2 linked regions of the Indioceanicola profundi genome follow. The protein of the gene in region 2 interacts with the protein of the main gene of each other region in a pairwise test. Links are inferred from orthologs where the notes say so. Each region holds a gene or a part of one and is shown on either strand. Other genes may lie near its edges.

What was found.
Region 1: the proteins of eno (region 2) and rpe interact in binary tests that used the Escherichia coli proteins (3 or more experiments, as listed by UniProt). The link is inferred for Indioceanicola profundi from one-to-one orthologs.

The regions. Positions count from the first base shown.
Region 1 is NZ_CP030126.1:2,731,472-2,734,926, forward strand. The notes cover bases 555-3,455. They hold rpe (ribulose-phosphate 3-epimerase), read right to left. Parts: upstream 2,418-3,455; coding sequence 1,692-2,417; downstream 555-1,691. Other genes in these bases: cbbX (CbbX protein), read right to left, coding at 772-1,695; DOL89_RS12960 (ribulose bisphosphate carboxylase small subunit), read right to left, coding at 2,410-2,844; DOL89_RS12965 (form I ribulose bisphosphate carboxylase large subunit), read right to left, coding at 2,874-3,455. Also shown: DOL89_RS12945 (class 1 fructose-bisphosphatase), read right to left, coding at 1-532. UniProt on the Escherichia coli protein: Catalyzes the reversible epimerization of D-ribulose 5-phosphate to D-xylulose 5-phosphate.
Region 2 is NZ_CP030126.1:1,362,336-1,366,272, forward strand. The notes cover bases 1,093-3,921. They hold eno (phosphopyruvate hydratase), read right to left. Parts: upstream 3,233-3,921; coding sequence 1,952-3,232; downstream 1,093-1,951. Other genes in these bases: pdhA (pyruvate dehydrogenase (acetyl-transferring) E1 component subunit alpha), read right to left, coding at 1,093-1,257; DOL89_RS06470 (FtsB family cell division protein), read right to left, coding at 1,442-1,801; DOL89_RS06480 (lysophospholipid acyltransferase family protein), read right to left, coding at 3,374-3,921. Also shown: DOL89_RS06460 (pyruvate dehydrogenase complex E1 component subunit beta), read right to left, coding at 1-216; more of pdhA, read right to left, coding at 244-1,092; more of DOL89_RS06480, read right to left, coding at 3,922-3,937. UniProt on the Escherichia coli protein: Catalyzes the reversible conversion of 2-phosphoglycerate (2-PG) into phosphoenolpyruvate (PEP). It is essential for the degradation of carbohydrates via glycolysis.

The DNA of each region.
Region 1 (3,455 bases), 1.4 Mb from region 2 along the record:
CGCCGAAGGTGGCGACGATCATGTCCGCCGGGCCGTAGAGGGCGAAGCCGGCGGCCACCTGCTCGGTGCCGGGCTGCAGGAAGTGCTCCAGCTCCGGCTCGTCGATGCCTTCGGGGGCGCGCAGGATGGAGAAGATGGTGCCGACCGTGACGTTGACGTCCAGATTGGAGGAGCCGTCGAGCGGATCGAAGACCAGGAGGTAGCGGCCGCGCGGATATTGCGGGGGAATGCGGTACAGCTCCTCCATCTCCTCCGACGCCATGCCGCAGAGCTGGCCGCCATATTCGCAGGTGCGCAGGAAAATCTCATTGGCGATGATGTCCAACGGCTTCTGCGCTTCGCCATGCACGTTGGTGCCGGGGGCGGCGGCCTGGGTTCCGGCGGGGCCGGGGGCCTGTTTCAGCGCACCGCGGGCAACGGCGGTGGCGATGAACTTGCAGGCGGTCTGCACATCGTTCAGCAGCGCCGTCAGGTCGGTGTCGCAACCGCCGCGGCGGCGCTGGTCCTCGATGATGAACTTGCTGAACGTCATTCGACGATGCGGCATTGCGTTTCCCCCGTGTTTCGTGCGGCCTTCCTGTTCGACCACGCTTCTCTTTATGTCCGCCGCCATTCGCGGGCGGCTGGTTTGGTCATTTTCCCCTCTCCCCAGCGGGGAGAGGCCGGGAAAGGGGGCGGTTCCTCACCGTCCTGACCCGCGACGGCTCCGATACCCCCTCACCCCATCCCTCTCCCCGCTGGGGAGAGGGAGCTGATTTCAGCCTAGCGCGGCTATTGCGCGAAGACGCGGCTCTTCCGGATATCCTCCCCCGTGATGGTCTGGAGGGCCTCGATGCCGATGGCCTCGCCGCGCTGCTCGAACAGGCGGTTGGCCTGGCGCAGGCGGGCGCGGTCCAGCGCGTTGCGGATGGAGCGGGCATTGGAGAAGCGGGGCTGCTCCATGCGGCGGAGGATGTAGTCCTGCATGGCCGTCTCGGCCTCCGGGGTGAAACGGTAGCTCATCCCGTCCATCATCAGCCGGGCGATCTGCATCAGCTCGCCGGCCTCGTAGTCCGGGAAGTCCACATGGTGGGCGATGCGCGACGCCATGCCGGGGTTGGACTTGAAGAAGGTGTCCATCCGGTCCTTGTAGCCGGCCAGGATCACCACGAGGTCGTCCCGGTTGTCCTCCATCACCTGGAGCAGGATCTCGATCGCCTCCTGCCCGTAGTCGCGCTCATTCTCCGGCCGGTAGAGATAGTAGGCCTCGTCGATGAACAGCACGCCGCCCATGGCGCGCTTCAGCACGTCCTTGGTCTTGGGCGCGGTGTGGCCGATATACTGACCCACCAGATCGTCGCGGGTCACGCTGACCACATGGTCGCGGCGGATATAGCCCAGCGCGTGCAGGATGCCGGCCATGCGGCGGGCCACCGTGGTCTTGCCGGTGCCGGGATTGCCGCTGAAGCACATGTGCAGCGGCGGCGGTTCCGCCTCCAGCCCCAGCTTGCGCCGGGCGCGCTCCACCAGCAGCAGGGCGGCGATCTCCCGGATGCGGGTCTTGACGGGCTTCAGCCCGACCAGCTCCCGGTCCATCTGGCCCAGTATCTCCCCGATACCGGACTCGCGGTAGAGCGCGTCCAGGTCCACCGTGCCGGCGGCGGCGGCGGGCGGAGCCGCGTCCGCCCGGTCCAGCATTTCGGCTGCCGAGGTCATGCTGCCCTCCCTTGCGCCGCCAGGGGCGCCGCCAGCTCATCGCGCATCCGGCCCACCACGCCGCGATAGCCGCCGCCCGCATCCGGGCTGCCGAAGATGGCGGAGCCGGCGACGAAGGTGTCGGCCCCGGCATCGGCCACGGCGCGGATGTTGGCCGGCTTGATGCCCCCATCCACCTCAAGCCAGATGTCGGACCCGGTGCGCGCCGCATGCTCGTCGATGCGGCGGCGGATGTCCGCGATCTTGTCCAGGGCCGACGGGATGAAGCTCTGCCCGCCGAAGCCGGGATTGACCGACATGACCAGGATCAGGTCCAGCCGGTCCATCACATGGTCAAGATAGTGCAGCGGCGTGGCCGGGTTGAACGCCAGCCCGGCGCGGCAGCCCTGGTCGCGGATCAGGGACAGGGTGCGGTCCAGATGGTCCGACGCCTCGGGATGGAAGCTGATGATGTCGGCGCCCGCCTTGGCGAACATGGGCACCAAAGCATCCACCGGGCGGACCATCAGATGCACGTCGATGGGGGCCTTCGTCCGCGGACGGATGGCTTCGCACACCAGCGGGCCGATGGTCAGGTTCGGCACATAGTGGTTGTCCATCACGTCGAAATGGATGATGTCGCACCCGGCCTCCACCACCCGCTCCACCTCTTCCCCCAGGCGGGAGAAGTCGGCGGAGAGGATGGAGGGGGCAAGGCGCTGCCCCCTCACACGCTCAGCCATGACCCGCCTCCGCATAGCGCTGGCCGGCCGGGCGGTTGGTCGCGTAGCTGCGGATCGTGTAGTTGACCTGCCGGCCGGGACCCTCGGCCCGCACCAGCTCGAAGCCGGGCTCCACCGCCGGGCGGTTGACGATGAACGACATCCGCACCGTCTCGAACCCTTCGGAGCTGTCGAAGGCGAGCACCTTCACATAGCTGTCCGCGTTGGCCTTGCGGCAGGCATCCACCTCCATCATCACGCCCTTGGCGTCGCGGAGGTCGAACATGGGGGTGCCCCACATGGTCCAGTAGGTGTTGCGCGGGTGCGGATCGTCGGTGTGCTCCACCGCCACGGCCCAGCCCTGGTCCAGGGCGTACTGCACCTGCATCGTGATCTCCTCGTCCGTCAGCTCCGGCAGGAAGGAGAACTGGCCTTGGGTCAGTCGCATGGGTCTGCTCCTCTATCTGAAGCGCCGGCTCAGGCGGCGACCGTGGGGGTGGGGACGTAATCCACGCTGTCGGTGGAGGCGTAGTTGAAGGTGACGTCCTTCCAGGTGTCGAGGGCAGCACTCAGCGGGCTGCACCAGCGGGCGGCCTCCTGCAGGATCTCCGGCCCCTCGTTCCAGATGTCGCGTCCCTCGTTGCGGGCCTTGACCATCACCTCGAGGGCGACGCGGTTGGCCGTGGCGCCGGCCTGGATGCCATCCGGATGGCCGATCGTTCCGCCACCGAACTGAAGCACCACATCCTCGCCGAGGTAGGTCAGGAGTTGGTGCATCTGGCCGGCATGGATGCCGCCCGACGCCACCGGCATCATGCGCTTCAGGCCGGCCCAGGGCTGGTCGAAGAAGATGCCGTGCTGCAGGTTCTGGGTCACGTTCGTTTCCCGGCAGGTGTCGTAGATGCCGCGGATCACGCTCGGATCGCCCTCCAGCTTGCCCACCACGGTGCCGGCGTGGATATGGTCGACGCCGGCCATGCGCATCCACTTTGCGATGACGCGGAAGCTGACGCCATGCGACTTCTGTCTTGTGTAGGTGGAGTGGCCGGCGCGGTGCAG
Region 2 (3,937 bases):
GGTGTTCACCGCCACGCCATCGGTGCCTTCCGGCACCAGGATCTTGGCCAGCGTCCCCTCGTCCACGGCCTCCACCTCCATGGTGGCCTTGTCGGTCTCGATCTCGGCCAGCACATCGCCGGACTTGACCTCGTCCCCTTCCTTCTTCAGCCACTTGGCCAGCTTGCCTTCCGTCATGGTCGGCGACAGGGCCGGCATCAGGACCTGTACGGGCATTCGTCGGTTCCTCCGGATGTCGTCGGCTCAGGATTCCACCAGCACGTCCGTCCACAGTTCGGACGGATCGGGCTCGGGGCTCTGGGTGGCGAACTCGGCAGCCTCGGTGACCACCTGTTTGACCTCGCGGTCGATGACCTTCAGCTTCTCCTCGTCGGCGACGCCGTCGTCGAAAAGCCGCTTCTTCAGATTGTCGATGGGGTCGCTTTCCGACCGCATCTTGTTGACCTCCTCCTTCGTCCGGTACTTCGCCGGGTCGGACATGGAGTGGCCGCGATAGCGGTAGGTCTTCATCTCGAGGATCATGGGGCCGTTGCCGGAACGGATGTACTTCACAGCCTCATCGGCGGCGGCCTTCACGTCCAGCACGTCCATGCCGTTCACGGCCTTGCCCGGAATGCCGTAGGCGCTGCCGCGATTGCACAGCTCACCGGCCGAGGCACGCGCCTGGGAGGTGCCCATGGCGTACTTGTTGTTCTCGATGATGTAGAGAACCGGCAGCTTCCAGAGCGCCGCCATGTTGAAGCTTTCGTAGACCTGGCCCTGGTTGACCGCACCGTCGCCCATGTAGCAGACGTTGATGCCGCCATCCTTGTTGTACTTGTGGGCGAAGGCCAGACCGGTTCCGATCGGCACCTGGGCGCCGACGATGCCATGCCCGCCGAAGAACTTCTTCTCGCGGCTGAACATGTGCATTGAGCCGCCCTTGCCCTTGGAGTAGCCCCCGCGGCGGCCGGTCAGCTCGGCCATCACGCCTTTGGGGTCCATCTGGCAGGCCAGCATGTGGCCGTGGTCGCGGTAGCTGGTGATGATGCTGTCACCGGGCTGCAGCGCAGCCTGGATGCCAACAACCACGGCCTCCTGACCGATATAGAGGTGACAGAAGCCGCCGATCAGGCCCATGCCGTACATCTGCCCCGCCTTCTCCTCGAAGCGGCGGATCAGCAGCATTTCACGGTAATAATGGATCAGTTCATCCGGGCCAGGCAGGGATGCGGCTTGCGGTGCCGCGGGCTTGGCGCGGCGTCGGGACGTGGCCACTCGCTCCTCCCTCAAAGAATGTTCGCGCAGGCAACAGGCGTCGCGCCGCAACGTGCCGCTAGTGCTAGCGCCCTGCGAAACTCATTGCAAGCTGTGTGCAGTGCAATACGCTGTTTTGGCACGCATTTTTGGGATTAACCTTGAACAGGCTAATCGAAGCGTTTTCAGCGGCTTAGGTAGGAAATCAGGGGACGCTCTGCGCCGGATGCGGGTCAGGCCGTCCCGGAAGGAGGATCACCAGATCATCCGGATGCGTGTGGTTGAGCTGGGCGCGCGCCCGCTCCTCCAACATATCCGGGTCCAGGCTGTCGGGCCGCAGCAGGGTGGTACGGCGCTCCAGCTCGATACGTTCGGATCGCACCTGCTCCAGCACGCGCTCCGCCTCCTCCACTTCGCCCTGCAGATGCGTCAGCGCGACGAGGCCGCGGTCGCCCTGAACCGTATGATAGGCGAAGTAGGCCACCACAAACGCCCCGAGGACCGGCCCCACGATCTGGCGGAGCAGGCGATTGATTCCATTGAAGAAGGGGCGTGCGGCGATCATGTCGGCATGGAATCATGGGCTATCCAGGCCGTCAAATAGAAAACGCGTTCGACAAGAATTGTCCGAAGCCCTAACTGAAATCGCACAAGAAAAAGGGGCAGCCCGGCGGGCTGCCCCAATACCTAGCGTTGGTGAAGTCTCCTGGCGTCCTCAGCCGCGCTTCAGAGCGCTGCGCCCCGGATAGACGGCGGCATAACCCAGCCCCTCCTCGATCCGAATCAGCTGGTTGTACTTGGCGATCCGGTCGGACCGGGAGAGCGAACCGGTCTTGATCTGCCCGCAGTTCGCTGCCACCGCCAGATCCGCGATAGTGGAATCCTCGGTCTCGCCGGAGCGGTGGGACATGACGGCGGTGTATCCGTTGGTCTGGGCGATGCGCACCGCTTCCAGGGTCTCGGTCAGGGTGCCGATCTGGTTGACCTTGACCAGGATGGAATTGGCCAGGCCCTTGGAAATCCCGTCGGACAGGCGCGCCGGGTTCGTCACGAACAGGTCGTCGCCGACGAGCTGGCACTTGGAACCGATGGCATTGGTCAGAGCCTTCCAGCCCTCCCAATCATCCTCGGCCATGCCGTCCTCGATGGAGACGATTGGATACTTTCCGATCAGCTCCTCCCAGTAACGGGCCATGCCGGCCGGATCGAGGCTCTTGCCCTCGCCTTCCAGCTCATACTTGCCGTTCTTGAAGAACTCGGTGGACGCGGCGTCGAGAGCCAGCAGAACATCGTCGCCGGGCTTGTAACCAGCCGCTTCGACCGCCCGCATGATGAAGTCGAGCGCCTCGGTCGTGGATTTCAGGTTCGGCGCGAAGCCGCCCTCGTCGCCCACAGCCGTGTTATGGCCCGCGTCCTTCAGCTTCTTCTTCAGCGCGTGGAAGATTTCGGCGCCCATGCGGATGGCGTCGGCGCAGCTCTCCGCCCCCACCGGCATGACCATGAATTCCTGAATGTCGATCGGGTTATCCGCATGCGCGCCGCCATTGATGATGTTCATCATCGGCACGGGCAGGATACGGGCATTGGTCCCGCCGACGTAACGGTAGAGCGGCTGCTCCAGCTCTTCAGCGCTCGCGCGGGCGGTAGCCAGGCTGACACCGAGGATGGCGTTGGCACCCAGGCGCGACTTGTTCGGCGTTCCGTCCAATTCGATCATGGTGCGGTCGATGGCGACCTGCTCGGTCGACTCCAGGCCGGCCAGTGTGTCGAAGATTTCGCCATTCACCGCCTCGACGGCCTTGCGCACGCCCTTGCCGAGATATCGGTCCTTATCGCCGTCGCGCAGTTCGACGGCCTCGTGCGCGCCGGTGGAAGCCCCCGACGGAACGGCCGCACGGCCGAGCGCCCCGGTTTCCAGCCGAACCTCCACCTCGACGGTGGGATTGCCGCGGCTGTCGAGAATCTCGCGGGCGGTGATGTCGATGATGGCGGACATTGGCTGCGCTCTCCTCCTTGTAGGACGCATCGCCGCCCGGAGGATGGTCCGGACGCGCACGGTCAGGCCATCCCCATAGCCGCCGTAACCGCCGGGAGCAAGGGGAAGCGTGGCGTCCGGAAGGCTTACCGCTCGACTGGCCTATGCAGCCAATGCTTCCGTTTCCTTGGTGGTGAGCGGCCGATCCATCGTGCGCTTCGCACCTTTGGTGCCTATGTAGAAGTCGGAAATGCGGGCCAGATCGGCCGCAATGCTCTCCGTCATCCAGAGCAGTTCGCCGAACCGTACCTTACGACGACCGTAATCCAACGCGCAGGGCAGAATGGGAACTCCGGCGGCGCGCGCGATATGCCAGAATCCGCTCTTCCAGTGCTGGCTCTCGCTGCGAGAGCCATCCGGCGCGATGGCCATGGCGAGCTTGTCGGCATTACGGAAGCGTTCGGCAACTTGACCGACCACACCGCCTGCCTTCCGGCGATCCACGCCGAAGACCCCGCACCAGCGCATCAATGCACCAAGCGGCGGCTTCATCAGCGTGTGCTTGCCCATGATCTTGATATCGATACCAAGTGCCAGCGCGGCACCCATCACGACATAGAAGTCCCAATTTGACGTATGCGGCGCGCCGATGCAGATGAACTTCGGAACGTCCGGCACTTCCCCTTCGAAGCTCCAGCCACCCAGCCGGAGCATGGTGCGGCCGGC